2 regions of the Chromobacterium subtsugae genome follow, and region 2 is predicted to be linked to the other one. Evidence: riboswitches for the same ligand, from Rfam matches in the RefSeq annotation. Region 2 holds a riboswitch; the other holds the start of a gene.
The links. A riboswitch is a leader RNA that binds a small molecule or an ion and turns the genes downstream of it on or off. The one in region 2 is predicted to bind cobalamin.
Positions count from the first base shown of each region.

Region 1 (14,716 bases), 1.7 Mb from region 2:
GTCACCCGCGCCGGGTGGCTGACCGCCAGGCCCTCGCGCTCGACGGTGTTGACGCCCATCGCGGCGGCGTCCAGCAGCACGTCGACCAGGTGGTCGGCCAGCAGGTTCACTTCGTCGATGTAGAGCATGCCGCGGTGGGCCGCCGCCAACAGGCCGGGCTTGAACGCCTGCTTGCCGCCCTGCAGCGCCTTTTCGAAGTCCAGGCTGCCCAGCACGCGGTCCTCGGTGGCGCCCAGCGGCAGGTTGATGAAGGGCACCGGGCCGTCATGCAGCGCGCGCGCGTCGCCGGAGCACACCGGGCACAGCGGCAGCGGATGGTCGGGCTCGCAGTTGTAGCCGCAGCCGGTCGCCCGGCGTATCGCCGGCAGCACGGCGGCCAGGCCGCGCGCGGCGGTGCTCTTGGCGCTGCCCTTGTCGCCGCGCACCAGCACGCCGCCGACCGTCGGGTCGACGGCGCAGATCAGCAGCGCCTGCTTCAGTTGTTCCTGGCCGACGATGGCGGCGAAGGGGTAAATCGGGCTCATGCTTTGTTTTCTCCGCGCGCTTCCAGCAGCGCTTCGCTATCCAGGTGCAGCTGGCGCAAGGCGGCCAGCGTGTCCGGGTCCGGCTCCGCCCACAGTTGGCGCTGCGCGGCTTCCAGCAGGCGGTCGGTGATGGCGTTCAGCGCCCACGGGTTGCTGTCGGCGAAGAACTGCTGCATCGCCGGGTCCAGCGCGTAGCTTTGCGCCAGTTGTTCATAGACCCAGTCGTCCACCACCTGGGCGGTGGCGTCGTAGCCGAACAGGTAATCGACGGTGGCGGTCAGCTCCAGCGCGCCCTTGTAGCCGTGCTTCTGGATGCCGGCTATCCACTTCGGGTTGGCCACCCGCGAGCGGAACACCCGCAGCACTTCCTCTTTCAGGCCGCGTACTGCCGGCACTTCCGGATTGTGGCTGTCGCCGAAGAAGGCGCGCGGCTGGCGGCCGCTGAGGCTGCGTATCGTCGCGATCATCCCGCCGTGGTATTGCAGGTAGTCGTCGCTGTCGAAGATGTCGTGCTCGCGGTTGTCCTGGTTGTGCAGGGCCACTTCCACGCCCGCCAGCCGATGGCGCAGCGCGTCGCGGGCGTCGGCGCCGTTGGCCTCGCGGCCGTAGGCGTAGCCGCCCCAGTTGACGTAGGCGGTGGCGAAATCGGCGTCGTTCTGCCAGTTCTGCTCGTTGATCAGCGGCAGGATGCCGGCGCCGTAGCTGCCCGGTTTGGCGCCGAACACGCGGTACAGCGATTGCGCGTCGGAGTCGGGCAGCTTGCCTAAGAGTTCGTTCTTCAGGTCGGCCAGGTAGTGCTTGCGCAGGAAGTTCTGCTCCGCCGGCTCGTCCAGCCGCGCCACGGTGTGCACCGCCTCGTCCACCAGTGAAATCAGGTGGGGGAAGGCGTCGCGGAAGAAGCCGCTGATGCGCACGGTGACGTCGATGCGCGGCCGGCCCAGTTCGGCCAGGGGGATCACTTCCAGGCCCTGCACGCGGCGGCTTTCCTGCTGCCAGCGCGGCTTGACGCCGAGCAGCGACAGGATTTCGGCGATGTCGTCGCCGTGGGTGCGCATCGCGCTGGTGCCCCACACGCTGATGGCCACCGATTCCGGATATTGGCCGGTTTCCTTCAGATGGCGGGCCAGCATCTCGCGCGCCAAGCCGTCGCCTATGCGCCAGGCGGCTTGCGAGGGCAGGCTGCGCGGGTCCACCGAATAGAAATTGCGGCCGGTGGGCAGAATGTGGGCCATGCCGCGCGTCGGCGCGCCGCTGGGGCCGGCCGGCACGTAGCCGCCTTCCAGGCCGCGCAAGAGATTGTCTATCTCCTCGGCGGTGCGGGCGAGCTTCAGGCACAGTTCGGCGCAGACGAAGTTCAGCACCCGCTCCAGATCGGCATGCGGCTCGATGCCGGGCAGGATGTTTTCGACGGCGGCCGGGATGGCGGCGGCGTGGTAGCCGCGCGCGGCCAAATCGGCGATCAGCGCGCGCGCCAGCTTCATCACCGCGTCATGGGCGTCGGCGCGGGTGACCAGCGCCTGGCCGGCCAACGCTTGCAAGGACGCGGGGGCTTCGGCCAGCCGCTTGCCCTGGTCCTGCTGCCACAGCGGCCAGTCGCCGCCGCAGGCCGCCGCCACGCTGGCGGGCAGGCCGGGGATGCCCAGATTGGGCAGCCGGGTCAGCGCCAGCAGCATGTCGACCAGCGCCTCGCCCTGCGGCGCGTTGCCGAGCACGTGCAGGCCGTCGCGGATCTGCGCCGCGCCCAGTTCGCACAGATAGCCGTCTATGTCCTCGATCAGGTGGGCGACGTCCACGCCATCCATCTTGGCCAGGCTCAAGGGCACGCCGTCCTCGTTCAGCGTGTCGTCCCAATCGTGGTCATGGTCGTGGTGGTCGTGGCTGTGGCTGTGATGATCATGATGATGGTGGTCATGGTGGCCGTGGTGATGGTCGTGGTCGCCATGATGGTGATGATGGTGTCCATGATCGTGGCTGTGCGCGGCCTTGGCTGGGCGGTATTTCGCCGCCGCGGCCGCCGCCGGCTTCATCGCGGCCGCCGGCTTGGCCGCCTGCGCCCGGTACTTGCCGTGGACGGCGGCGGGCGCGTGCTGGTGTCCGCCATGCGGGTGGTCGTGGCTATGGTCATGATCGTGGTGATGCTCGTGATCGTGATCATGGTCGTGCTTCAGCATCGCGGCCAGGTCGGTGTCGAGCTTGGCCTCCTTGATCAGGTCCCAGATCTGCTGCTGCAGCAGCGGCAGCTTGTTCGGGTCCAGCAGTTCCACCTGGTAGTACTCATCCACCAGCTGGGTCAGCTGCGCCAGCGGGCCGTAGCTGTCGGCGGTGGTCATCGTCGGCGTCAGGTGGTCGATGATCACCGCGTGGCCGCGGCGCTTGGCCTGTGAGCCTTCGCCCGGATCGTTGACGATGAAGGGGTAGAACAGCGGCATGTCGCCCAACAGCGCGTCCGGGAAGCAATTCTGCGACAGGCCCACGCCCTTGCCCGGCAGCCATTCCAGCGTGCCGTGCTTGCCGACGTGGACGATGGCGTCGGCCCGCCAGTCGTCGCGCAGCCAGCGGTACAGCGCGTAGTAGTGGTGAGTGGGCGGCAGGTCCGGCGTGTGGTAGATGGCGTCCGGGTCCATGCCGTAGCCGCGCGGCGGCTGCAGCGCGACGAAGACATTGCCGTAATCCAGGCCAGAGAATACCAGTTCGTCGCCGTCGACGTAGGCGCCGCCCGGCGGCTGGCCCCAGCGCTGCAGCATCTTGTCGCGCAGCGCCTCAGGCAGCTCGTCGAACCAGGCCTGGTAGCGCTGGGCCGGCACGCGGGCGGCGGCGTTTTTCATCTGCTCGGCGCTCAGGTAGTCCTGATCGTAAGCGCCGCGGTCTATTAGCTCGTGCATCAGCGCGTCGCTGTCCGGCGGCAGCGGATCCATCCGGTAGCCGCGGCCTTGCATGCCGCGCAGCATAGCGTATAGAGACGCGGGCGAATCCAGGCCCACTGCGTTGCCTATCTGCGAGGCCTTGCTGTTGGAGTTGGTGAAGATGAAGGCGATGCGCTTGCCGGCATTTTCCAGATGGCGCAGCCGCGCCAAGCGCGCGGCGATGCCGGCCAGGCGGCGGGCGCGGTCCGGCAGCGGCGCGTATTGCTCGGCCTGGCCGGCCTCGGCCGGCTGCTTGAAGCTCAGCGGCACGCCGATGATGCGGCCGTCGAATTCAGGCAGCGCGACGTTCATCGCTGTGTCCAGCGGGTTGAAGCCGCGGTCGGACGCTTCCCATTGCTCGCGGGTCATGCTGCTGGTGATGGCTTGCAGCACCGGCAGATCCAGTTGGTCCGAAGCCTCCACCGCCCAGCCGGGCTGGGTGGGGCCGTCGTTGTTGATGTCGCCCATCGCGAACGAGGTGGTGTTGATCAGCAGCGAAACATTCGCGCGCGGATCGGCTAGCAGCGTCAGCGCCGCCGGCAGGCCGCCCTGGTCTATGGTCCGCAAGGACGAGGTGAACACCGGCAGCGCGTTGACGCCGCGCTCGGCCAAGCAGTCCACCAGCAGATCGATGAAGCGGGTGTTGCCGGACAGCCAGTGGGCGCGGTAGAAGCACAGGCCGACGGTGGGCCAGTCCGGATGGCGGATTTCGAGCCAATCTTCCAGCGAGCAGGGCGCGGCCAGCTCCGGGTGGTAGACGCCGTGCTCGGGCAGCGGCTGCGGGCTCTGGTAGCCAAAGCCGGTCAGCAGCAGCCTGTCGGCCAGGCAGCGCATCATCTCGCCCAGGTTGACGCTGCCGCCGGCCTGCAGATAGGCGTGGACGTCCTGCTGCAGCGATACCGGCGCGCTGCACAGCGCTTGCAGCTCCGGGTCCGGCTCGCCGGTGCCGCTGACCACGATGACCGCGGCCTGCAGCCGGCGGGCGTGGGCCAGCAGCCGCTCCAGGCCGGGTATCGCGTCGGCGCGGCCCAGCACGCGCAGCACGATGGCGCGGGCGCTGGCAAGCTGGCCGTCCAGCAGCGCCCGCATCGCGGCCTCGTCGGTTATGCCTTGCAGCGCGATGCCGGTGACCGCGGGGAAATCCTCAGGCCAGCGCGCGCGCGACAGCGCGGCGAGGTCGGTGCCGGCGTGGCTCAATAGTGCGATTTCGGCGCTCATGCCTGGGGTTCCGTTTCGATGTCGCCGCTGCCGGTTTTATGGAACACCAGCTCTTCAACCGGGACGCCGCCCTTCAGATGCTGGCAGACGATGCGCTCGACGTCGGCTTCGCTGACTTTGCGATACCAGACGCCGTCCGGGTACACCACCATCACCGGCCCCTCCTTGCACACGGCGAAGCAGTGGCTGCGGGTACGCTTGGCGCGCAGACCGTCGCAGGCGTCTATCGTGCGGCCCAGGTGCAGGAACATCGCCTCCGAGCCCTCGCCGTCAGGGGTGCAGCGCGGGCCGGTGCACATCAGCACGTGTTTGTCGTGCGTTCTCATTGCGCCTCCGGGGCCATTTGGTCGAAGCGCTTCCATTTGTAGATGGCGGCGGAAGCGAGCCAGGTGAACAGGAACACGCCGACCACGAAATAGCCGAAATGGGCCAGGTCGTCGTTGAGGGCGGCAATCACATCCCACAGGCCGCCGCTGAGCTGCAGCTTGTCCACCAGCAGGCCCAGGCCTTCCAGCCCGCCGATGCCGACTGCCACCACGACCGAGACGAAGGTGATGGTCAGGTTGTACCAGAGCTTGCGCACCGGGTTGATGAAGGCCCAGCCGTACACTTCCACCATCATCATGCTGTCCAGCGTGTCCACCAGCGCCATGCCGGCGGCGAACAGCACCGGGAACACCATGATGTGCCACAGTGCCACGCCGTTGGCGCTTTGCGAGGTGGCGATGGCGAACAGGCCGATCTCGGTGGCGGTGTCGAAGCCCAGGCCGAACAGGAAACCGATGGGCAACATATGCCAGCTTTTGGTCACCATCTTGAACAGCGGGCGCAGCATGCGCGCGATCAGGCCGCGGTTGTTCAGCAGCAGGTTCAGTTGCTCGTCGCAGATGGGCTCGCCGGCGCGGGCGCGGCGGAAAGCCGCCCAGACCGCGCGCAAGGACGACAGATTGATCAGCGCCAGCGCCAGCAGGAAGAAGGCCGACACGCTGGTGCCGATGACGCCGCCTATCTCCTTGAAGCCGGTGACGCGGCTTTGCAAGGCGCTGGCGGCGAACACGATCAGCGCCACGGCGATGACCACCACCGCGGAGTGGCCGACAGAGAAGAACAGGCCCACCGCCGACGGGTGGCGGCCTTCCTGCATCAACTTGCGCACGGTGTTGTCGATGGCGGCGATATGGTCGGCGTCCACCGCGTGGCGCAGGCCGAACAAATAGGCGAGCAGGGCGGTGGCGAGCTGGGCCGGGTGGTCGGCGAAAGCGGCGAAGGCCCAGGCCCAGGCCAACAGATTGGCCAGGATCAGCCCGGCGAGTATGGGAGCGTGGCGCGCCAGACGGCGGCCCGCGGACAGCGTGGTGGATGGATGCATGGTGCCCTCGTAGACGATACTCGTCGCGCAAGCGAGGGCACATCCTTCCGTCTTCTTATCCATGAGCGGAGCTTGTGCGTATCCCCCGGTACACCCCGCCCGGTTTCTGCTTGCGTCGACACGTATGACGGCCGGTCTCCTGGCTCGCGCGTCGCCGTCCGGGCGCCGCCTTCCCGACCTTGCTAAGGGCCAGTGGCGTCAGGCGTGGACTCTGCGCTTACAGTTGCGGGGGCAGCCGCGGTTTTTCACCGCGTTCCCGTTTCACCCTCTAGGGGCACCGTCATGATGGAATCGGATGATACGTGACAAAAACCGGGCTGTGAACATCAGTAGTTTTGATTAAAACCGATTCCAGTCCGCTAGCGCCTGTTCCAGCCGCACCCAGTCCTGATCGGTTTTGGGCAGGCCGAAGCGCAGGCTGGGGATGGATTCGAAGTAGCGGGTCAGGATGCCGCGGCCGGCCAGGTAGCGGTGCGTCGCCAGGCTGTGCGCATCCGGCACCCATTGAAACAGCTCGGAGCCGCCGGCCGGCGGCAGGCCGTGCCGCTCCAGGCAGCGTTGCAGTCTTGAGCTGTCGCGCTGCAGCTTGCTGGCCATGTCCCGCTGCCATTCCACATCTCGCAGCGCCAGCTTCACCGCCTCGCGCGCTGGGCCGGCCACCGTCCATGGCCCCAGCTCCTCGGCCAGCGCCTGGAGCAGCTCCGGCCAGCCGAAGACGAATCCGGCGCGCGCGCCGGCCAGGCCGAAGAACTTGCCGATCGAGCGCAGCACGATCAGTCCCGGCTTGCCGATGTGCGGCAGCATGCTGTCCTCCGGGGCCGCGTCCAGAAACGCCTCGTCCACCACCAGCCAGCCGCCGCGCGCGGCCAGCCGCTGCCGCCAGCTTTCCAGCAGCGCCGCATCGAAGCGGTCGCCGGTGGGGTTGTTGGGATTGCACAGCAACACCACGTCCAGTTGGTCTATGCCGGCGGCCAGCTCATCCGGCGACAGGCGGAACAGCTGGTGCCCGCGCTTCTGCCAGTGGTGGGGGTGCTCGGCGTAGCACAGCGCCAGCATGCCGACGCGGCAGGGCGCGCGCAGCCTGGGCAATAACTGGATGGCCGGCTGGGAGCCGGCCACGGCCAGCAGCTTGTCGCTGCCGTAATAGTCGGCGGCCGCCGCTTCCAATCCGTCGCCGTTCTGCGGCAGCCGCAGCCAGCTGTCGGCCGACAGCGGCGGCACCGGCCAGCCGTTGGGATTGACGCCGGTGGACAGGTCCAGCCAGTCGCCGGCCGGAATGCCGTATTCGGCCGCGGCGCGCAGCAGGCCGCCTCCGTGTTCAAGCATGGATCGCTCCGATCAAGATGGCGGCCGCCAGCGACAGCCCGGCCCACAGCCACATGCCCCGGTTGACCAGCCGCACCGCGCGGCCGATGTCTTCATGCGTGGGGGTGGGACCGCAACCGAGCGGCGGACGTTCCTTCCATTGGCCGTGATAGCGCGCGCCGCCGCCCAGGCTGACGCCCAGCGCGCCGGCGCCGGCCGCCATCACCGGGCCGGCGTTCGGGCTGTACCAGGTCGGCGCCTGGGCGCGCCAGCAGCGCCAGCCGTCGGCGGCACGGCCCAGCAGCAGGTAGGTGAGGGCGGCCAGCCGAGCCGGGAGATAGTTCAGCACGTCGTCGAAGCGGGCGGCGGCCCAGCCGAAATGCAGGTAGCGCTCGTTCTTGTAGCCCCACATCGCGTCCAGCGTATTGGACAGCCGGTACAGCACCGCGCCCGGCGCGCCCAGAACCAGAAACCAGAACAGCGCGGCGAAGACGGCGTCGCTGCCGTTTTCCAGCACCGACTCGATCGTTGCGCGCGCCACGCCGGCTTCATCCAGCTCGCTGGTGTCGCGGCTGACTATCCAGCCCACCCGTTCACGGGCCAGGGCCAAGTCGCCGTCGGCCAAGGCTTTTCGCACCACTTCGGCGTGCTGGGCCAGGCTCCGAGCGCCGACGGCCAGATACAGCAGGGCGATGGGAACGATGGCGCCCAGCCACGGCAGCCTCGCCAGCCCCCAGGCGATCAGCGTGGGCGGGGTCAGCAGCAGCGCGATGGCTGCAGCGCCGCGCAAGCGCATCCGCCAGACCGGCTCAGCCTGTGGCGCGGCCGGGTAGGCCAGCCGCTCCATGGCTTTGACCAGCCGGCCGAAGCCGACCAGCGGATGCCAGCGCGGCGGCTCGCCCAGCAGACGGTCCAGCAGCAGCGCGATCGGCAGAAACAGTGCGGAATTCAACGAACAGCCCTATATAATGGCCGGCCGCCGCTCAGTATTATCCAATGCGCAATTCTGTCGCGCTTTGGGCGGCCGGAATGAATCAAGCCGCCATTCTAAGCGTTGTCAGCCATCCATGCGCAGGGAGATCGCCATGACCGCCAAAACCATCATGATCCAGGGCGCCACGTCCGATGCCGGCAAGAGCGCGCTGGCCACCGGCCTGTGCCGTTTGCTGGCCCGGCGCGGCGTGCGGGTGGCGCCGTTCAAGCCGCAGAACATGGCGCTCAACAGCGCGGTGACGGCGGACGGCGGCGAGATCGGCCGCTCGCAGGCGGTGCAGGCGCTGGCCTGCCGCGTGGAGCCGCACACCGACATGAACCCGGTGCTGCTCAAGCCCAACAGCCACACCGGCTCGCAGGTGATCATCCAGGGCCGCGCCATCGGCAATATGGAGGCGCGCGGCTATCACGGCTACAAGCCCGTCGCGATGAAGGCGGTGCTGGAGTCGCACGCCAGGCTGGCGGAACAATATCAATGCATCGTCGCCGAGGGCGCGGGCAGCCCGGCGGAGATCAATCTGCGCGACGGCGACATCGCCAATATGGGCTTCGCCGAGGCGGTGGACTGTCCGGTGATCCTGGTGGCCGACATCGAACGCGGCGGCGTGTTCGCCCACCTGGCCGGCACGCTGGCGCTGCTGTCCGAATCGGAGCGCGCCCGGGTGGTCGGCCTGGTGATCAACCGTTTCCGCGGCGATCCGTCGTTGCTGAAGACCGGCGTCGACTGGCTGGAGCAGCACACCGGCAAGCCGGTGCTGGGCGTGCTGCCCTATCTGTACGACCTGCACCTGGAGGCCGAGGACAGCATGGGTCTGGACAAGCTCGGCGGCGCATCGGGCGGCGGCGACAAGCTGCGCGTGGCCGCGCCCGCCGCGCCGCGCGTCAGCAATCACACCGATTTCGATCCGCTGCGCCTGCATCCGCAAGTGGAGTTCACCCTGGTGCGCGCAGGCGAAACCATTCCGCCGGCCGACCTGATCGTGCTGCCCGGCAGCAAGAACGTGCTGGCGGACCTCGCCTGGCTGCGCGCCCAAGGCTGGGAGGAGGCGATACGCCGCCATCTGCGCTACGGCGGCAAGGTGCTGGGCATTTGCGGCGGCCTGCAGATGCTGGGCAAGAAGCTGCACGATCCGGATGGATTGGAAGGCGAGCCGGGCAGCGGCGACGGCCTGGGCTGGCTGGACATGGAAACCACGCTGGCGCCGGAGAAGCGGCTGACGCGGATGCGCGGCCGGCTGACATTGGGCGACGCCGAGGCCGCCGGCTACGAAATCCACATGGGGGTGAGCCAGGGGCCGGCCCTGGCGCATCCCGCCGTTCGGTTTGACGATGGCTCGGTGGATGGCGCGCGCTCGGAAGACGGCCAGATCTTCGCCACCTATCTGCACGGCGTGCTGGACGAACCGGCCGCCTGCCAGGCCATCCTGCGCTGGGCGGGGCTGAAAGAGCCGGAAGCGTTGGACTATCCGGCGCTGCGCGAGGCCAATATCGACAAGCTGGCCGACATGCTGGAGAAGCATCTGGATCTGGCGCTCATCCGCGACTGTCTGCCGCGCTGAGCTAGAAGTATTCGACGCCGGGCCGCGGCGACTGGTCCGGCCTTTGCAGGATGAAGGCTTCCACCTGCGCCGCCGGCAGCGGCTTGCACAGCAGATAGCCTTGCACCACGTCGACGTGGATGCTGGTGAGGAAGGTCAGCTGCTCATCGGTTTCCACGCCTTCGGCCACCACCTGCAGGCCCATCCGGTGCGCCAGATAGGCGATGGTGTCGCACAGGGCGGTGTCGCGTTCGTCGCTGGAAATATTGCGGATGAACGATTGGTCTATTTTAAGCGTGTCCAGCGGGAAGCGGGTGAGGTAGGCCAGCGACGAATGGCCGGTGCCGAAATCGTCTATCGAACTGAGCACGCCCATCTGGTGGAATTGCCGCATCATGTCTATCGACTGCTGCGGCGACAACATCGCGCAGGACTCGGTGATTTCCAGCTCCAGGCTGCTGGGCGGGATGCCGGTTTGCTTCAGGATGCCGGCGACGAATTCCGGCAGCTCGTGGTCGGTGAATTGCGCCACGCTCAGGTTCACCGCCATGCGGATGCGGGTTGGCTCCTTGGCCTGCCAGCGGCTGAGCTGCCGGCAGGCTTCCTGCAGAACCCAGCGTCCCAGCGGCAGGATCAGGCCGGACTGTTCGGCGATCGGGATGAACTGGGCCGGCGGGATCATACCCTTCCGCGGGTGTTGCCAGCGCACCAGCGCCTCCACGCCCACCACCCGGCCGCTGGCCAGCTCGATCTGCGGCTGGTAGTGCAGCACCAGCTGGTTTTCCTCGATGGCGTGGCGCAGCTCCTTTTCCAGCTCCACCCGTTCCCGCATCTGCTGGCTGAGGGCCGCCTCGAACACCTGGACGCGGCGCTTGCTTTGCTGCTTGGCCTTGTACAGCGCCATGTCGGCGTTGCGCAGCAGTTCCTGGCCGCTGGCGCCGTGTTCCGGACCCAGGCTGACGCCTATGCTGACGGTGATGTTCAGCGTCATCTCGTCGATGATGAACGGGCGGGACAGGGCCTCCAGCGCCTCGTCGGCCGCCTGTTCCGCTTTTTCGCGGCTGTGGATCCCGCTGAGCACCGCCACGAATTCGATGCCGGCCAGCCGCGAGATCAGATTGCCGGCGCCGGCCAGCCGGCGCAGCCGTTCCGCCACTTCGCACAGCAGCAGGTCGCCGACGCTGTTGCCGTAGACGTCGTTGATGGACTTGAAGTCGCCCAGATCGATCAACAGCATGGCGAAACCCTGCAGATTGGCTTCCTGGCGGATGTTGAACAGATTGTCCAGCTTCTCCAGCAGGCCGCTCTGGCTCAGCAGGCCGGTCAGCGCGTCGAAATAGGCCAGGCGGTTGATCTTTTCCTGAGCGGCGACGCGGGGCGAGATGTCGATGTAGCTGACGCGCAGCAGGCGGCCGGTTTCGCTGGGCAGCTTGCTCAGCCGCACTTCGCAGGGCATGTTGCTGCCATCGGGCCGGGCGATGACGCGCTCGAAAACCTGCACCTCGCCTTTCATCGCCCTGGCGGCGTGCAGGCGCACGCTTTCGGCAGTAGGCAGTCCGTCCGGTTGTTCCGGCGAATACAGCTGCACCGGCGTCATGCCGATCAAGTCCTTCTGCTGCCGGCCAGTCAGCGCCTCGGCCTGCTGGTTGGCGTCGACGTAGCGGCTGCTGTCCAGGTCGTACACCATGATGGCTTCCGGCGCTTGTTCGATCATCGCGCGAAAGCGCTGCTCGCTCAGCCGCAGCGACTCGGTTTTTTCGTCCACCAGCTTGCTCAGGCGCTTTTTCAGCCGGGCGAGGTCCAGGTGGGTGTTGACGCGCGCCAACAGCTCGCTGCGCTCGAACGGCTTGCCGATGAAGTCCACCGCGCCGGCGGCGAAGCCGTCCACCTTGGCCTGGGTGTCGGCGATGGAGCTGAGGAACAGGATGGGGATGTCGCGGGTGCGGGAGCTGGCCTTGAGCTGGCGGCATACCTGCAGCCCATCCATGTCCGGCATGCTGAAATCCAGCAGGATCAAATCCGGAGGATGCTTGCGCACCAGTTCCAGCGCCTCGGCGCCGCTCTGCGCGGAGCTTGCCTGATAACCCTCGGTGGACAATAGCGCCAAGAGCATCATCAGGGTTGTCATGGTGTCGTCAACCACCAGAATGTCGCCTGGCGCCGGCATCGGCTTCCTCCCTGTTCATGCTATTCCGCTTAACAGCCTGCCTCCAGTCTAGTTCCTTTTTAAAGCCTTAGTAGTTTCGCTGATTGTCTAAACTGCAAAATTGAATGCGGCGCCGCGCAGGCCTTATCCGGAGAGACTCGCATGAAACTCACTGTCGGCAAGAATATGGCCTTGCTGGTGGCCACCGCTTTGCTGGGATTGGCCATGCTCACCGCGCTGGAGCAGTATTTGCTGGAGAAAGTCTACGACGGCGCCAATTTCGGCAATATCAACGCGGTGCCCAGCTTGAAAGTATTGGGCGAGCTGCGGCGCGCTTTTCTGGAAGTCAATATCCAGGTCGGCCGCCTCGATTACGACGAGGACCGGGCTTTGCGGCTGAAGATAGAGCAGCGGCTGCAAACCGCCCGCGAACAAGTCAGCGACGCCATCCGCAGTTATGAAACCAATGGCTGCGATGGGGGCAGCTGCTTTGCCGACGCGACCGACAAGGATTGGCTGGAGCGGGAAAAACCGGTGTGGCAGAAATTCCAGTCCGTTCTGGAGCCCATTCTCGCCATTCGCGGCAACGACGCGCAAAGCGTCGCCAACGTTCATCAGATGCTGCTGGCGCTGGACCCGCTGTCCATCCAGCTGCAAAAAATGATAGACGGCCATATCGACTACAACATGGTGATCGCCCGCAAGTTTTCCGATGAGGCGGCGCAGACCAAGCGCGGCGCCATTCAGCTGACGCTGGTCATCAGCGCGGCGATGTTGCTGGCGATTGGTTTGTTGGGCTGGCTGACCAGCCGTTCCATTCTCAGCCGGCTGGGCGGCGAGCCGACCGAAGCGGCCGATATCGCCTCCCGCTTGGCTGAAGGCGACCTGAGCATGGACATCCGGCTGCGGGAGGGCGACGGCAACAGCCTGATGGCCAGATTGCAGGAACTGGTCGACGCGCTGGACAGGCTGGCCAGCCGGGCTTACGCGATCGGCCAGGGCGACCTGAGCCAGGAGGTGCAGCTGGCGTCGAACCAGGACAAGCTCGGCATCGCCATCAACGAGATGATACGGATGCTGCGCGGCGCCCGCAGCGAGGACGAGCGCCGCAACTGGCTGAAGGACGGCTATGGCCAGATATCCGCGGCGCTGACTGGGGACCTGACCACCGAGCAGCTAGCCGACTCGGCCATCGGCATGATAGGCCGCTACCTGGACGCCGGCCGCGGCGTGTTCTACCTGTACCAGGAGTCTGAACAGGTGCTGCTGCTGATCGGCAGTTATATGTATACCGAACGCAACCACATCGGCGCCAGCTTCCAGCTGGGCGAGGGCGCGGTGGGGCAGGTGGCGCGCGAGAGAAAGCCCATCATCCTCGAGGTGTCGAATGAAGACGTGGCGCCCATCGTCACCGGCACCCTGCTGGAGACGCCGCGCTTTACCTACACCTACCCGCTGCTGCACGAAAAAGAGCTGGTCGGCGTGATAGAACTGTCCAGCTTCGAGCGTTTCGACGACAAAAAGCAGGAGTTCCTGGCCAATGTCGGCGGCATGCTGGCGTCTTTCCTGTTCGTCGCCGAGCAGCGCGCGCACATCCGCAAGCTGCTGGCGGCCAGCGAAGCGTCGGAAAAGGAAATGCGGCAGCAGAGCGAGCAGCTGCGCGAGAGCAACGCCAGGATGGAGGAGCAGCAGCAGTTGCTGCAGCAGCAGGCCGAGGAGATGCAGCAGACCAATGCTCAGATGGAAGAAGCGCAGCAGCTGCTGCGCCAGCAGACCGAGGAGCTGCAGCAGACCAACGCGCAGATGGAGGAGTCTCAGCAGCAGCTGGAGCAGCAAAACCTGGAGCTGGACGAGGCGCGGCGGCAGCAGGAGGCCAAGGCCAGGCAGCTGGACCAGGCCAGCCAGTACAAATCGGAATTCCTGGCCAATATGTCGCACGAGCTGCGCACGCCGCTCAACTCCATCATCCTGCTGTCCAAGATGATGGTCAGCGACGAGGACGGCAAGGTGGAGGGCGAGGCGCTGAAGTGGGCGCAGGTGATCCACCGCTCCGGCGAAGACCTGCTGCGGCTGATCAACGACGTGCTGGACCTGTCCAAGGTGGAGGCCGGCCGCATGGACGTGCACCTGTCGCCGGTGAGCAGCCGCGATCTGTGCTCGGAATTGCAAGGCATGTTCGAACACGTGGCGCGGGACAAGGGCCTGAGCTTCACAGTGGAGGACGAGCTGCGGCGGCACTTCGTGTCCGACCCCGACAAGCTGTCGCAAATCCTGCGCAATCTGCTGACCAACGCCATCAAGTTCACCCGCCAGGGCGGCGTCACCTTCCGCCTCAGCCATCATCCCGACCAGCCGCTGCCGATCCGGCTGAGCGTCCGCGACACCGGCATCGGCATCCCCGAGGAAAAGCGCAATGTGATCTTCGAAGCCTTCCAGCAGGCCGACGGCTCCACCTCGCGCGAGTTCGGCGGCACCGGCCTCGGCCTGACCATCAGCCTGCGCTTCGCCCAGATGCTGGGCGGCACCATCGAGCTGCTGAGCGCGCCGGGCGAGGGCAGCGAGTTCATCGTGCTGTTGCCGGAGGCCGGCGCGGCGGCCGAGCCGCAGCCGGGCCACGCGGCCAGCCATCCGGCAGCCGCGCCGCGCCCGCGGCTGGACGCGCCGGGCGACGACCGCGGCGCGGTGAGCCCCGGCGACCGCATCATCCTGCTGATAGACGA
Region 1 is NZ_CP142381.1:3,579,238-3,593,953, reverse strand. Features, by position in the region: gene U6115_RS17125 (putative cobaltochelatase) at 1-524, opposite strand, end outside; gene U6115_RS17120 (cobaltochelatase subunit CobN) at 521-4,645, opposite strand; gene U6115_RS17115 ((2Fe-2S) ferredoxin domain-containing protein) at 4,642-4,971, opposite strand; gene U6115_RS17110 (HoxN/HupN/NixA family nickel/cobalt transporter) at 4,968-6,014, opposite strand; cobalamin riboswitch at 6,127-6,311, opposite strand; gene cobD (threonine-phosphate decarboxylase CobD) at 6,354-7,340, opposite strand; gene cbiB (adenosylcobinamide-phosphate synthase CbiB) at 7,333-8,271, opposite strand; gene U6115_RS17095 (cobyric acid synthase) at 8,405-9,871, shown strand; gene U6115_RS17090 (putative bifunctional diguanylate cyclase/phosphodiesterase) at 9,873-12,017, opposite strand; gene U6115_RS17085 (response regulator) at 12,159-14,716, shown strand, end outside.
Region 1: another riboswitch for cobalamin. It lies ahead of U6115_RS17110 (HoxN/HupN/NixA family nickel/cobalt transporter); the one in region 2 lies ahead of U6115_RS02375 (TonB-dependent receptor).

Region 2 (14,716 bases):
GCCGCCGCGCTGCACCGTCATCAGCTTGGCGACGGAAAAATCGGTGCCGAGCAATTCCGCCATCAGCACAGTGATCACGCCGCCGTGCGTCACCAGCAGCCGGTGGCTGCCACGCGCCTCGGTCATCCAGTCGGCCAGGCCGGCCAGCACCCGGGTGCGGAACGCTTCGAAGCTTTCGCCGCCGGGCGGGCTCAGCCTGCCGTCGGCCAGCGCTTCGCCCCAGCCGGGGTGGACGCGCTCCAGGTCGGCCACCGGCTGGCCGTCCCAGCCGCCGAAGTCCATCTCGGCGAAGCGCGGGTCCACTTTCAGCGTCAGCGAGCCGGACAGCGCCTGCTTGACCGCGAATTCGCGGCAGCGCTGCAGCGGCGAGCTGGCGATGGCGGTGACCGGCGCCAGGCTGCTGATGCGCTGCCAGCTGCGACCGAGCTGATGGTGGCCGTGCTCGGTCAGCGGCAGGTCGGTCAGGCCGATCAGCCGGCCGTCGTGGTCGATTTCGCCGTGGCGCAGCAGGGTGAGCGTGTAGGGATTCATGCCGATTTGCCGCTGACGCCGGCTTCGGCGAAAGTGGCCATCTCGTTGTGCAGCTTCACCGCCATCTGCAGCATCGGCACGCACAGCGCCGCGCCGGAGCCTTCGCCGAGGCGCAGCCCCAGGTCCACCAGCGGGTGCAGCTGCAGCGCCGCCAACGCCAGGTCGTGGCCGGATTCGGCGGAACGGTGGCTGGCCAGCAGCCAGTCGTGCAGCGTCGGGTCTATCGCTTTGGCGCACAGCGCGGCCGCGCTGGCGATGAAGCCGTCCACCAGCGAAGGCACGCCCAGGCGCGCGCCTTCCAGGAAGAAACCGGCGATCGCGGCGATTTCCAGCCCGCCCAATTCGGCCAGCGTGTCCTCGCCGCTGAGGTTTTCCCAGGCCACCCGCGCCAGCGCGGTCTTCACCACCCGGCGCTTGTTGGAGAGGCCGCTGTCGTCGATGCCGGTGCCGCGCCCGACCACCAGCTCCGGCGCCGCGCCGGTGAGGCGGCAGATCAGCGCGGCGGAGGCGGTGGTGTTGCCTATGCCCATGTCGCCGGCGATCAGCAGATTGGCGCCGGCATCCACCGCGCGGCGCGCGGCGGCGCGGCCGGTTTCCAGCGCGGCGGCGGTTTCCTCGGCGCTCATCGCCGACTGTTTGGCCAGATTGTGGCTGCCGGCGCGCACCTTGGCGTGGATGATGGGCAGCGCCGACACATCGCCCGCCACGCCGACGTCGACGACCTCCAGCCGGGCGTCCAGCGCGCGCGCCAGCACGCAGATGGCCGCGCCGCCGGCGCTGAAGTTGCGCACCATTTCGGTGGTGACCTCGGCCGGGAAGGCCGACACGCCTTCGACGGTGACGCCGTGGTCGCCGGCGAACACGGTGATCGCCGGTTTCAATTCCTCGGGGCAAGCCCGTCCCTGCCAGGCGGCGAAGCGGCAAGCCAGTTCCTCCAGCTGGCCCAGGCTGCCGGGCGGCTTGGTGAGCACGGCCTGGCGGGCGCGGGCGGCGTTGCGGGCGGAGAGATCCAGGGGTTTGCTGCTGTTCATGGTTGAGCCTGCCGGAGTGCGGGGCGCGATGCCCGGGTGATCGAGAAAAAGCCTGCCGCCGGCGCGCGGCCGGTCGGACTCTAAGCATATTACCGCTTGGACGATGCCGCCATAAGCCCGGCGAGGTATAATCCGCCGCTTGCAGGTGCCCGCGGCCGCCGAATTCCGGCGCGCGGGTGAAACGGGAAGCCGGTGGACAAGCCGGCGCTGCCCCCGCAACGGTAAGGCCCGGCGCGCAAGCGCCCAGGCGACGCAGATAGCCACTGTCCTACAGGATGGGAAGGCGCGGCGCCGGCATGGCCCAGCCCGGAGACCGGCCTGCGCGCCTCGGCCGGAAGCCGGGCAGATTGCTGACGAATCGCGGGGAGGCGATCCGACAGGCGTTCCGGTTTTGCCGTGCCGTCCTTTGCTGTTGTTGTCCTCTTCGCACTCAACGTTGACCCTGTCGTGGAGTGTGTTTCATGTTCAAGTTTCAATCCTGCGCGCTGTTCGCGGCGCTGACCGCCGCCGGCGTGGTTCAGGCCGCCGATCTTCCCGAGTTCGCCGGCGACCCGGTGATCGTCACCGCCAGCCGGGTGCCGCAGAAAGTCTCGTCGCTGCCGGCGAACGTCACCGTCATCACCGCCGAGGACATTGCCAACAGCACGGCGACGACGGTGCAGGATGTGCTGTCTAGCTACGCCGGCGTGCATGTGTCGAACAGTTCCGGCTCCGCCAGCACGGCGATGGTGGATCTGCGCGGTTTCGGCGTGACGGGCATGAGCAACACGCTGATCCTGGTCGATGGCGTACGGCAAAACACCAATGATTTGAGCGCGCCTAACCTGGGGGCGGTCACGCTGGCGAGCATCGACCACATCGAGGTGGTGCGCGGCATCGGCGGCGTCGCCTACGGCGGCGGCGCGACCGGCGGGGTGATCAACATCATTACCAAGTCCGGCGCGGCCAACGGGGTGAACGGCAGCGTCATGCTGACCGGCGGCAGTTACGATCTGCGCCAGCTGGATGCCAATCTGCACGCGGGGAACCAGTATGTGGCGCTGGATGGCTATGTCCAGTCGTTGAAGACCGACAATTACCGCCAGAACAATGCCGAGCGCGACGACAACGCCGGCGCCACCTTGACTTTCAAGCATGACGGCGGCGACATCAAGCTGTTCGCCAAAACGGCGAGCCAGGGCTTGCGCCTGCCGGGATCCATCGTCATGGATCCGGCCAACGGCCAGAACCCCTTGCTCAACAATCCGACCGGCACGGCGACGCCGAACAGTCACTCCTCCACCGGCACCAGCAGCGGCGGCGTTTCTTTGAGCCAGGACTTGGGGGCCGGGACGCTGTATGCCGACTGGTCGCGCCGCGTCAAGGATGCGGACTCCTGCGTCCAGTATGCCGGCATCGCCGGATGCTCGCGGGACCAGCGCAATCTGGGCGAAAACGCCGCCAGCGCCCGTTACGAGCTGCCTATCGGCAAGCACACCCTGTCTTTCGGCAGCGACTGGCTCGACAGTTCGATGAGCGTATACAACTCGCTGGGCAATAAGCAGACCTCGCAAAAGCGCGTCGGCTATTTCGTCGACGGCCAGTTCAAGCTGTGGCAGGGCGCGACGCTGTCGGCCGGAGGCCGCCAGCAACTGGTGGACGACAAGGTCAACGCCATGAGCGGCGGGGCCAATCTGTCGACCATCCATACCAGCCTGCATGCCTGGTCCTTGGGCCTGAAGCAGGATTTGCGCGCGGGTTGGAGCGTGTATGCCAGATCCGGCCAGAGCTTCCGCCTGGGCAATGCCGATGAGGTGACTTATACCAACGGCCTGCCGCTGCAGCCGCAGCAGTCGCATGATAGGGAAGTGGGGGCGCAATGGGCGAACGATGCGGCGCATGCCAAGCTGGCGCTGTTCCGCAATGATCTGACCAATGAAATCGCTTACAACCCCTTCGTCGGGCTGTTTGGCGCCAATGCCAACTTGCCGGAGACGCGCCATCAGGGTGTCGAGCTGGAGGGCGGCGCCAAGCTGTCGCAGCGGGTGGGCGTGAACGCCAATCTGACCTGGACTCAGGCGACCTACCGCTCAGGCGCCGGCTTGGCCGGCAACACTATTCCGATGGTGCCGAAGCTGATGGCGAATACCGCGGTGAATTGGAGCATCAGCGACGCCAGCAAGGTGTCGGTGGCGGCGCAATATGTTTCTCAGCAGTATTTCGATAATGACCAGAGCAACGCCTTTGGCCGCAAGTTGCCGGCTTACACGGTTGTCGACGCCAAGTTCAGCCAGGCATTCGGCAAGCATGTGAGCGCCACTTTCAGCGTGAACAACTTGTTCAACAGGCATTATGCGACCTATGGCGGGACGGATGCTTACACCTCGCCTACGGCTTATGATTTGTACCCGGCCAACGCGCGGAATTACCAAGCCGCCGTGACTTACACGTTCTAAACCATGCCCCATCTGATCAGCGGCGGCGCCCGCAGCGGCAAGAGCGCCCATGCAGAAGACCTGGCCCGCCGCCATGCCGGCCCGGTGTGTTATCTCGCCACCGCCGAAGTGCGCGACGCCGAGTTCGCGCGCCGGGTGGAGCGCCACCGCGCGCAGCGGCCGGCGCATTGGCGGGTGGCGGAAGCCGGCCGCGGCCTGGCCGCCGCCATCGCCGCCGCTGACTGCCCGGGCGGGCTGGTGCTGGTGGACTGCCTGGGCATGTGGCTGATGCGCTTTTTCGGTGAACCAGGCTTTGACGAAGCCGGCTACGCCGTCGAGCGCGACGCCCTGCTGGCGGCCTTGGACGGCGCGCGTGGCGAAATCCTGCTGGTCAGCAACGAGGTGGGCTGGGGCGTGGTGGCTGGAGATGCCGAAACCCGGCGCTTCGTCGACGAACTGGGGCGGCTCAACCAGCTGGCGGCGGCGCGCTGCCAGCGGGTGACGCTGGTGGCCTGCGGTTTGCCGCTGGTTTTGAAAGGGGGTCCGGCATGAGGCGCGCATGGGTCTTGGCCGCCCTGTTGCTGGCCGGCGCCGCGCAGGCCGATATCCGTGTGACGGACGGCGATGGCCAGGAAGTGGCGCTGCGGCAGCCGGCGCAGCGCATAGTCAGCCTGGTGCCGCACGCCACCGAGCTCTTGTTCGCCGCCGGCGCCGGCGACAAGGTGGTGGCCACCGTCGAATACAGCGACCATCCGCCGGCGGCGAAGAAGCTGCCGCGGGTCGGCAGCTTCACCGGCTTCAGCCTGGAGGCGGTGCTGCGCCAGCGGCCCGACCTGGTGGTGGCCTGGAAGGATGGCGGCACCCCGCGCGAACTGGCGCGTCTGCGCAGCCTGGGCGTGCCGGTGTTCATCAGCCATCCGCTGCAGCCGGGCGACGTGGCGCTGGAAATCGGCAAGCTGGGCCGGCTGGCCGGCAGCGAGGCGGCGGCCAACCGCGCCGCCGCGCAATACCGGCGGCAAATGGCGGCGCTGCAGCAGCGCTACGGCGGCCGCGCGCCGGTGCGGGTGTTCTACCAGCTGAGCCAGGCGCCGATCTTCACCATCAGCGGCAAAAGCTATATCGATTCGCTGATCCGCACTTGCGGCGGGGTCAATGTGTTCGCCGACCTGCCGCTGCCGGCGCCGCAGGTATCCACCGCCTCGGTCGTGGCGGCGCAGCCACAGGCGATAGTGGCGTCCGACGAGGCGACGCTGGCGATGTGGCGGCGCTGGCGCGGCGTGCCGGCGGTGTCGCATGCCGCGCTGTTCGCGCTGCCGGGCGACGACATCAGCATTCCCGGCCCGCGCCTGGTCGAGGGCGCGGCGGCGCTGTGCGAGCGGCTGGACATGGCGCGCCAGCGGCTGGGTTTGACGCCCAACTAGCCGCCCGTTATCCTCGCCGGCATGGACAATGAACTGGAATATCTGGAATCCCGCGTCGCGGCGCTGATCGCCCGCATCCGGGAGTTGGAAACCCAGAACGGCCGCTTTGCCGAGGCGCTGTCCGAAGCGCTGAAGGAGAATGCCGAGCTGAATTTCCGCGTGAACGAAACCCGCAGCCGGGTGGCGGCCCTGGTGGCGCGCCTGCCGGGCGCGCCGGAGGATGAGCAATGAGCGACGTGGTTCAGGTCGAGATCGAACTGTTGGGCCGTCATTTCACCATCGGCACCCCGCAGGGCGAGCAGGAAACCCTGCTGGAGGCGGTGCGCCTGCTGGAAGGCAAGATTTCCACCATTCAGCAGCACGGCAAGGTGATGGACGCCGACAAGATCGCCATCATGGCCGCGCTTAACATCGCCCACGATCTGCTGAAAACAAAAGTGGGCGAGGGCTTGGAGATGGCGGCGTTTCAGCGTAAGATACGCGACATGGGCGAAGCAGCCGACAACGCGCTTCGCCAGAGCCAGCAACCGCTGTTCTGACAGCCGGTTCCAGGCTCGCACTACAGGTCAGTTTATCCCCTGCGGTGCTCGTGACGGCACACAATTCCTTTGTACCAATGCGTTCGCTTCTGGCTGCCAGCGTGAGACATGGGCGTGCCGCGTTCCATTTGAGAACGCGCCCGAAATGTCTGGCAGGCGGCCCATCCTGGAAACAGGGTACAAGCGAATTTAGCCCGAACGGCACTCGCGGGGGTCTCCCCCTCCCATGACCGATATTCTCCCCATTACAGACAAACCGACGCTGCGCCGCCAGCTGCGCCGCGCCCGCATGGCTTTGCCGCCGGCTTATCGCGCCGCCGCGGCGCAGGCCATCGCCCGCCATGCTTCGCGCCTGTTGAAGCGCGGCAAGCGCGTGGGAGGCTATCTGGCCGCCGGCTCCGAGCTGGACCTGGCCGCGCTGCTCAACGCCGCGCTGTGGCGCGGCGCGCGCGTCTATCTGCCGCAGATTCCGCGCCGCGGCCGCCGGCTGTGGTTCACCCGGCTGGCGGCCGCCGACCGCTGGTATCTGCACCCGCGCTACCGCATCCTGGAATACGCCGGCGCCCGGCTGCGCGCCGAGCGGCTGGACGTGGTGTTCGTGCCCTTGCTGGGCGTAGACCGCGAGGGTTACCGGATGGGGCAGGGCGGCGGTTTCTACGACAGCACGCTGGCCTTCCGCCGCCGCGTCGCCGCCGGCGGGCCGCTGCTGGTCGGCGTGGCTTTCGATTGCCAGCTGGTGGACGCGGTGCCGCGCGAGGCCTGGGATGTGCGGCTGGACTGCCTGCTGACCGAGTCCGGCCTGCGGCGGCTGCCGCTGCGGGAGGCGGAAGCATGATTCTGCTGCTGTTGCTGCCCTTGCTGGCTGCCTGCCTGCTGGGGCGGCTGGGCTGGGGCTGGTGGCTGCCTTACGCCGCGCTGGCCTTGCCGACGTTGCTGGCGTATTGGCTGGACAAGCGCGCCGCCCTGCGCGGCGCCTGGCGCATTCCGGAGGCCAGGCTGCAGCTGCTGCACCTGGCCGGAGGCTGGCCGGCCGCGTTTCTCGCGCAGCGCTGGTTCCGCCACAAGACCCGCAAGCAGCCCTTCCTGCTGATCTATTGGCTGGCGGCGCTGGCCAATCTGGCGCCGCCGCTGGCATGGTGGTGGCTTCAACGCCAGCCGTAGTAGCGCGGGCCGTAGTAGTAAGCCGGCGCCACCACCACCGCCGGCCGCACCACTACCGGGGCGATGCCCACTCGCGGCGGTTCCACCACGCAGCCGCTTAGGCTGCCTATCGCGATTACGGCGAGTATCCACGTTTTCATCGGTATTCTCCTGGAACGGCAGGCATGGCAAAAAACCTGTCCTGTTGAAACCAGCATACGAGGCAATCTTTCCAGTAAGATTGAGCAAGTCTTTCCCTTTCCCCTCAGCGATTAACAGATATTGCCCATGCGCTATTGGCTGATGAAGTCCGAACCGGACGAAACCTCGATCGACCACCTGGCCGCCGAACCGGCGCGCCTGTTCGAGTGGACCGGCGTGCGCAACTACCAGGCGCGCAATTTCATGCGCGACGACATGCGTCCCGGCGACCTGCTGCTGTTCTGGCATTCGTCTTGTCCCGAGCCCGGCATCGCCGGCATCGCCGAAGTGGCCGCGCCGGCGCATCCCGACTCCAGCCAGTTCGATCCTGACAGCCCCTATCACGATCCTAAGTCCGACCCGGCCCAGCCGCGCTGGCAGTGCGTGGACGTGCGCTTCGTCAGCAAGACCCGGCTGGTGTCGCCGGCCGAGCTGCGCGGCCATCCGCCGCTGGAGGGCATGACGGTGCTCAAGCGCGGCAACCGCTTGTCGATCACGCCGGTGACGGCGGAAGAGTGGGACTATCTCACGCGCGAGGTGTTGTGATGCTGGCGCCGCCCTTGCTGGTTGCCTTGCTGGGCTGCGGCGCGGTGGCCGGCTTCCTGGCCGGCTTGCTGGGCGTCGGCGGCGGGCTGATCATCGTGCCGGTGGTGCTGGCGGTGTTGGCGGCCGCGCATCTGGGGGGCGAGCACGCGCAGCATCTGGCGGTGGGCACTTCGCTGGCGGTGATGGTGTTCACCAGCGCTTCCAGCGTGCGCGCCCACCACAAGAAAGGCGCGGTGGACTGGCGCATCGTGCGCGGCATGGCGCCGGCGATGGTGCTGGGCACGCTGGCCGGCAGCCTGCTGGCGGGCTGGATTCCCGGCCGCGCGCTGGCCTGGTTCTTTGTGGTCTACGCCTACGCGGTGGCGGCGCAAATGCTGATAGGCAAGCAGCCCAGGGCCGGGCGCGAGATGCCGGGCCGCGCCGGCCAGGGCGCAGCGGGCGGCGCCATCGGCATGATTTCCAGCTGGGTGGGAATCGGCGGCGGCTCGATGAGCGTGCCGTTGATGAGCTGGTGCAATGTGCCGGTGCATACGGCGATAGGGACCAGCGCCGCGCTGGGCTGGCCGATCGCCGTTTCCGGCGCGCTGGGCTATCTGGCCAGCGGCTGGCGCGCGCAAGGCCTGCCCTGGGGCAGCGTCGGCTTTGTTTATTTGCCGGCGATGCTGGCCTTGATGCTGATGACGGTGCTGTGCGCGCCGCTGGGCGCGCGGGCCGCGCACCGGCTGCCGGTGGCCAGGCTGAAAAAGGCGTTTGCCTTGCTGATGGCGGCGATGGCCAGCGAGATGCTGCTCCGGCTGCTATGAACGCCTTGTTTTTGTACGGAAATCGGACAGCCTGTCCGCTCCGCGGCATCCCCTTTTTGCCGCTTTTGCCGATATAATCGATCCATTCGACTCGAATTCCACTGAATAAAAAGACTCCGGACATGCAAGAACACTACTCCCCGCGCGAGCTGGAAAGCGCCGCGCAGCAGAAATGGCAGAAAACCGCCGCCTTCAAGGCGGTTGAAGACGCTTCCCGCCCCAAGTACTACGCGCTGTCGATGTTCCCGTATCCGTCCGGCAAGCTGCACATGGGCCACGTGCGCAACTACACCATCACCGACGTGCTGGCCCGCTTCAAGCGCCTGCAGGGCTTCAACGTGCTGCAACCGATGGGCTGGGACGCCTTCGGCCTGCCGGCCGAGAACGCGGCGATGAAGAACGGCGGCGCGCCGGCGGCGTGGACCTACTCCAACATCGAATACATGAAGACCCAGCTGGACAGCTTGGGCTTCGCGCTGGATTGGGAGCGCGAGCTGGCCACCTGCAAGCCGGACTACTACCGCTGGGAGCAGTGGCTGTTCACCCGCCTGTTCGAGAAGGGCGTGATCTACAAGAAGAACGGCGTGGTCAACTGGGACCCGGTGGACCAGACCGTGCTGGCCAACGAGCAAGTGGTCGACGGCCGAGGCTGGCGCTCCGGCGCGCTGGTGGAAAAGCGCGAAATCCCGATGTACTACTTCCGCATCACCGACTACGCCGAGCAGTTGCTGGCGGACCTGGACCAGCTGGACGGCTGGCCGGAGCAGGTCAAGACCATGCAGCGCAACTGGATAGGCAAGAGCTACGGCTCCGACGTGGTGTTCCCGTACGACGAGGCCAGCATCGGCCATAAGGGCGAGCTGAAGGTCTACACCACCCGTCCGGACACGCTGATGGGCGCCACCTATGTCGCCGTCGCCGCCGAGCATCCGCTGGCTACCCAGGCCGCGGCCGGCAACGCCGAACTGCAGGCCTTCATCGCGGAATGCAAGTCCGGCTCCGTGGCCGAGGCCGACGTGGCCAAGATGGAAAAGAAGGGCATGCCGACCGGCCTGTTCGTGACCCACCCGCTGACCGGCGAACGCTTGCCGGTATGGGTGGCCAACTATGTGCTGTGGGGCTACGGCGAAGGCGCGGTGATGGCCGTGCCGGCGCACGACGAGCGCGATTTCGAATTCGCCAACAAATATCAGCTGCCGATCAAGCAAGTGATCGCGCGGGTGTCCGGAGACGGCGAATACGACGCCGCCAACTGGCAGGAGTGGTACGGCGCCAAGGATGACACCGTGAAGACGGTCAATTCCGGCAAGTACGACGGCCTGGGCTACCAAGCCGCGTTCGACGCCATCATCGGCGACCTGCAAGCCAAGAGCCAGGGCCAGAAGAAGACCCAATACCGCCTGCGCGACTGGGGCATCAGCCGTCAGCGCTACTGGGGCTGCCCGATCCCGATCATCCACTGCGCCAGCTGCGGCGACGTGCCGGTGCCGGAACAAGACCTGCCGGTGACGCTGCCGGAAAACGTGATTCCGGACGGCGCCGGCAGCCCGCTGGCCAAGATGCCGGAATTCTACGAAACCGCCTGCCCGAAGTGCGGCGGCGCGGCCAAGCGCGAAACCGACACCATGGATACTTTCGTCGAGTCCAGCTGGTACTACGCCCGCTACGCCTCGCCCAAGTGCGACACCGCGATGGTGGACAAGCAGGCCGCCGATTACTGGCTGCAGGTCGACCAATACGTGGGCGGCATCGAACACGCCATCCTGCACCTGCTGTACGCGCGCTTCTTCCACAAGCTGATGCGCGACGAAGGCCTGGTATCGTCGGACGAGCCGTTCAAGAGCCTGCTGACCCAGGGCATGGTGATCTGCGAAACCTTCTACCGCGACCTGCCCAATGGCTCCAAGGACTGGATCGCGCCGCAGGACGTGATCCTCGAGCGCGACGCCAAGGGCAAGATCGTGGCGGCCACGCACCGCGTGGACGGCCAGCCGGTGGTGGTGGGCGGCATCGAGAAGATGTCCAAGTCCAAGAACAACGGCGTGGACCCGCAGGAGTTCATCGAGAAATACGGCGCCGACACCGCGCGCCTGTTCATGATGTTCGCCGCGCCGCCGGAGCAGAGCCTGGAGTGGTCCGACGCCGGCGTGGAAGGCGCGTTCCGCTTCCTGAAGCGCCTGTGGAAGAGCGCGCGCGAGCACGTCGAGGCCGGCGTGGTCGCTCCGTATAGCGCGGGCGAGCTGAACGCCAGCCAGAAGGAGCTGCGCTTCAAGCTGCACGGCACCATCCAGAAAGTGGCCGACGACTACGGCCGCCGCCAGCAGTTCAACACCGCCATCGCCGCGGTGATGGAGCTGCTCAACGCCTACGACAAGGCCGACACCAGTGGCGACACCGGCCGCGCGGTGGCGCAGGAAGTGCTGGAAGCCGCCACCCTGCTGCTGTCGCCGATCGTGCCGCACGTCTGCGACGGCATCTGGAGCCAGCTGAAGCCGGGCACCGAGCTGCTGGCCCAGTCCTGGCCCAAGGTGGATGAGGCCGCGCTGGTGAAGAGCGAGATCGAACTGATGGTGCAAGTGTGCGGCAAGCTGCGCGGCAGCGTCACCGTGGCTGCCGACGCCGCCAAGGACGCGATCGAGGCCGCCGCGCTGGCGCACGAGAACGTGATCAAGTTCATGGAAGGCAAACCGGCCAAGAAGATCATCGTGGTGCCGGGCCGCCTGGTGAACATCGTCGTTTGATTCGAGCGAAGACGCGGCGCGGGGCGGCGGGGCTGTCCCGCGCCGTTTTTGCCGGCGGAGCATCCGCCATCTGGGGAGTGATATGAAACAAAGCCTGAACTGCCTGCTGTTGGCCGGCTTGGTCCTGCTGCTGAGCGCTTGCGGCTTCCACCTGCGCGGCCTGGGGGGCAGCGTCAAGGAGCTGCCGTTCTCAACCATGTATCTGGAGGCGGCCAATACCGGCATCGAAGCGGACCTGCGCACGGTGCTGGCGCGCAATTCGAAGCTGACGCTGCTGCCGGCTGCCAAGCAGGCGCAGGCGGTGGTTACCGTGCTCAACGAGAACCAGTCCAAGGACATCCTCACCATCAACGCCAGCGGCAAGATCAGCGAGTACCAGCTGACCTACACCGCCACCGTGCGGGTGGTGCTGGGCGGCGTGCCGATCGAGCCGGACATGGAGGTGAGCGTGCGCCGCAGCATGAATTACTCGGATAGCGCGGTGCTGGGCAAAGAGCAGGAAGAGGGCCTGCTGTGGGCCGATGCCCGCCGCGACGCCGCCGAGCAGATCGTGCGCCGTCTGGCCTACCTGAAAGTGCCGGCTGTCTCGCCGGCCGGTCCGCAAAGCTTGAAGCCGGCCAATGCCGTCACTCAGCCCTGACGCGTTGACCGCGGCGCTGGCCAAGGGGCTGGCGCCGTTGTACCTGGTGCACGGGGAAGAGGCGCTGCTGGCGCTGGAGGCCGCCGACGCCGTGCGCGCGGCGGCGCGCGCGGCCGGTTACCTGGAGCGCGAAGTGCTGACGGTGGAGGCGGGTTTCGATTGGTCGCAGCTGTTCGACGCGATGAGCAGCGTGTCGCTGTTCGCCTCGCTGAAGCTGCTGGAAATCCGCATTCCCGGCGGCAAGCCGGGCACCGAGGGCAGCGAGGCGCTGCAGCGGCTGGCGGCCAACCCGCCGGCCGACACCCTCACCCTGATCACGCTGCCCAAGCTGGACAAGACCCAGCAGCAGGGCAAGTGGTTCGCCGCGCTGGAAAAGGCCGGGCTGGCGGTGGAGGCGCGCCCGGTGGGCCGCGCCGAACTGCCGGGCTGGATTTCGCGGCGGCTGAAGGCGCAGGGTCAGCAACTGGGCAGCGAGGCGCTGGCGTTCTTCGTCGAGCGGGTGGAGGGCAACCTGCTGGCCGCGCGCCAGGAGGTCGACAAGCTGGCGCTGCTGTATCCCAAGGGCGAACTCAGCCTGGCGGACCTGCAGGCGGCGGTGGCCAATGTCGCCCGTTTCGACGTGTTCCAGTTGTCGGAATCCTGGCTGGCCGGCGACGCGCCGCGGCTGATGCGGATGCTGGACGGGCTGATGGCCGAAGGCGAGGCGCCGGTGCTGGTGTTGTGGTCGCTGTCCGAGGACGTGCGCATGCTGCTCAGGCTGCGCCAGGGCCTGAAGGACGGCCGCCAGCTGCGCGACATGGCGCGCGAACTGCGGCTGTGGGGCGACAAGCAGCGGCTGGCCGAGCCGGCGCTGCGCCGCATCGGCCCGCGCAAGCTGATGCAGGCGTTGTCCGAGTGCGCGCGCATCGATCGCCAGATCAAGGGCGTGGAGCCGGGCGAGCCCTGGCAGACCATGCGGGCGCTGGCGACCCTGCTGGCCGCCTGATTTTCGCCTCCTCTTGGGACGGGCCGCTGCGCGGCCCGTTTTTTCATGCCCGCGCCAGTGCGACGCGCCGGGCGGTTTCCACGCGTGAAATGAACCGCGCCAGCAGCCAGGTCAGCCCCGCCAGCGCCGCGGCCAACAGGCTGGTTTGCGCCAAGGTTCCGCCATGGTCGAGCAGTCTTCCAGCCAGCCACGCTCCCAAGGCATTGCCCAGGTTAAAGGCGCCGACATTGAGGGCGGATGCCTGCGCGGCGGCCTCTCCCGCCTGGCGAATGGCCAGCGTTTGCAGCAGCATGCATAGGGCGAAAGCCAGGCCGCCCCATAGCGCCATCAGCGCCAGCGCGAAAGGCAGGCGCGCTGCCAGCAAGTAGAACGTCGCCAGCGTGGCGCATAGCAGGATCAGGCATCGCGACAGGGCCTGGTCCAGGTTTCCGTCCGCCAAGCGGCCGCCGAGCCAGCCGCCGATCACCAATCCCGCGCCGCATAGCAACAAGGCCGCGCTGGCGTGCTTCGCCGCCAAGCCGCTGACCTGGCTAAGCGTCGGCACTAGGTAGGTGAAGAAGGCGAACATGCTGGCTGCGGCCAGGACGCTGGCGAGCAGCGCCGGCCAGACGCGTCCAGGCAAGCGCGCCTGCGTCTCGCCGCTGGTATGGTTTCCGATGTGCGTCGGCAGCTGCCAGCGGATCAGCAATAAGGTAAGGAAGCCCAGCGCCGCCACCGCGGCGAAGCTGGCGCGCCAGCCCGCCCACTGGCCGATCAGCGTGCCGGCCGGCACCCCCAGCACATTGGCCAGCGTCATGCCGCTGAACATCAGCGCCATCGCCCGGCCGGCCATGCCGGGCGGAGCCATCCGCGCCGCCATCACCGCCGCCACGCCAATGAAGCTGGCGTGGCAGAAGGCTGTGAACATCCGCGCCAGCAGCAGCGGCCATAGGCCGGGCGCCAGCAGGCAGGCGAGATTGCCTGCGATGAAAATCAGCATCAGCCCGCTTAGCGCGCGCTTTTCGTCCAGGCGGGCGATCAGGCCGGCCAGCAGCGGGCCGCCGGCCACCACACCCAGCGCATAGCCTGACACCAGATATGCGGCGCGCGGCAAACCGACGCGCAGGTCGGCGGCGATCAGGGGCAGCAAGCCCATGATGATGAATTCAGCGGTGCCGATGGCGAAGGCGGCCACCGCCAGCGTCAATAGCGCGGGGCTCAGCAGACGGGAAGAGGACATGGCGATCTCGATGTGGAAGCAAAGCGTCAGCCTAAGCGCCGGCGGGGGCGGGAAACAGCCAGGCGGCGCTCCGCACTTTGCGGAACCATTTGGCATGAATGACGCTACACTTGCCGCTTGGAAAAGGAGAGCATGTGCTGGCTTCATTGAGCGATCTGGCGGTGTTCATCACCGTGGCAGAGCAGGGCAGCTTTGTCGGCGCCGGGCGGCTGCTGGGGGTGTCGGCGTCGGCGGTGGGCAAGCGGATCAGCCGGCTGGAGGCGGAACTGGGCGTGCGGCTGCTGCAACGCAGCACCCGGTCATTGGCCTTGACGGCGGAGGGCGACGCGGTGTTGGGCCGGGGCCGGCGCATGTTGGAAGAAGCCTCCGCGATGGCGGCGGAGCTGGAACAGGCGGGCAAGCTGCCAGGCGGCCTGCTGCGGTTGAGCCTGCCCCCGATAGGCGGCGTGATGATGGCGGAGCTGTCGGCTTTCCAGCAGCGCTTTCCCGAGGTGTCGCTGGAGCT
Region 2 is NZ_CP142381.1:484,146-498,861, forward strand. Features, by position in the region: gene U6115_RS02365 (histidine phosphatase family protein) at 1-531, opposite strand, end outside; gene cobT (nicotinate-nucleotide--dimethylbenzimidazole phosphoribosyltransferase) at 528-1,562, opposite strand; cobalamin riboswitch at 1,689-1,898, shown strand; gene U6115_RS02375 (TonB-dependent receptor) at 2,024-3,997, shown strand; gene cobU (bifunctional adenosylcobinamide kinase/adenosylcobinamide-phosphate guanylyltransferase) at 4,001-4,528, shown strand; gene U6115_RS02385 (cobalamin-binding protein) at 4,525-5,397, shown strand; gene U6115_RS02390 (hypothetical protein) at 5,419-5,628, shown strand; gene U6115_RS02395 (cell division protein ZapA) at 5,625-5,936, shown strand; RNA gene ssrS (6S RNA) at 5,970-6,154, shown strand; gene U6115_RS02405 (5-formyltetrahydrofolate cyclo-ligase) at 6,163-6,771, shown strand; gene U6115_RS02410 (DUF1294 domain-containing protein) at 6,768-7,097, shown strand; gene U6115_RS02415 (vir-repressed protein) at 7,082-7,237, opposite strand; gene U6115_RS02420 (EVE domain-containing protein) at 7,365-7,823, shown strand; gene U6115_RS02425 (sulfite exporter TauE/SafE family protein) at 7,823-8,626, shown strand; gene leuS (leucine--tRNA ligase) at 8,749-11,367, shown strand; gene U6115_RS02435 (LPS-assembly lipoprotein LptE) at 11,450-12,007, shown strand; gene holA (DNA polymerase III subunit delta) at 11,988-12,992, shown strand; gene U6115_RS02445 (MFS transporter) at 13,036-14,211, opposite strand; gene U6115_RS02450 (LysR family transcriptional regulator) at 14,346-14,716, shown strand, end outside.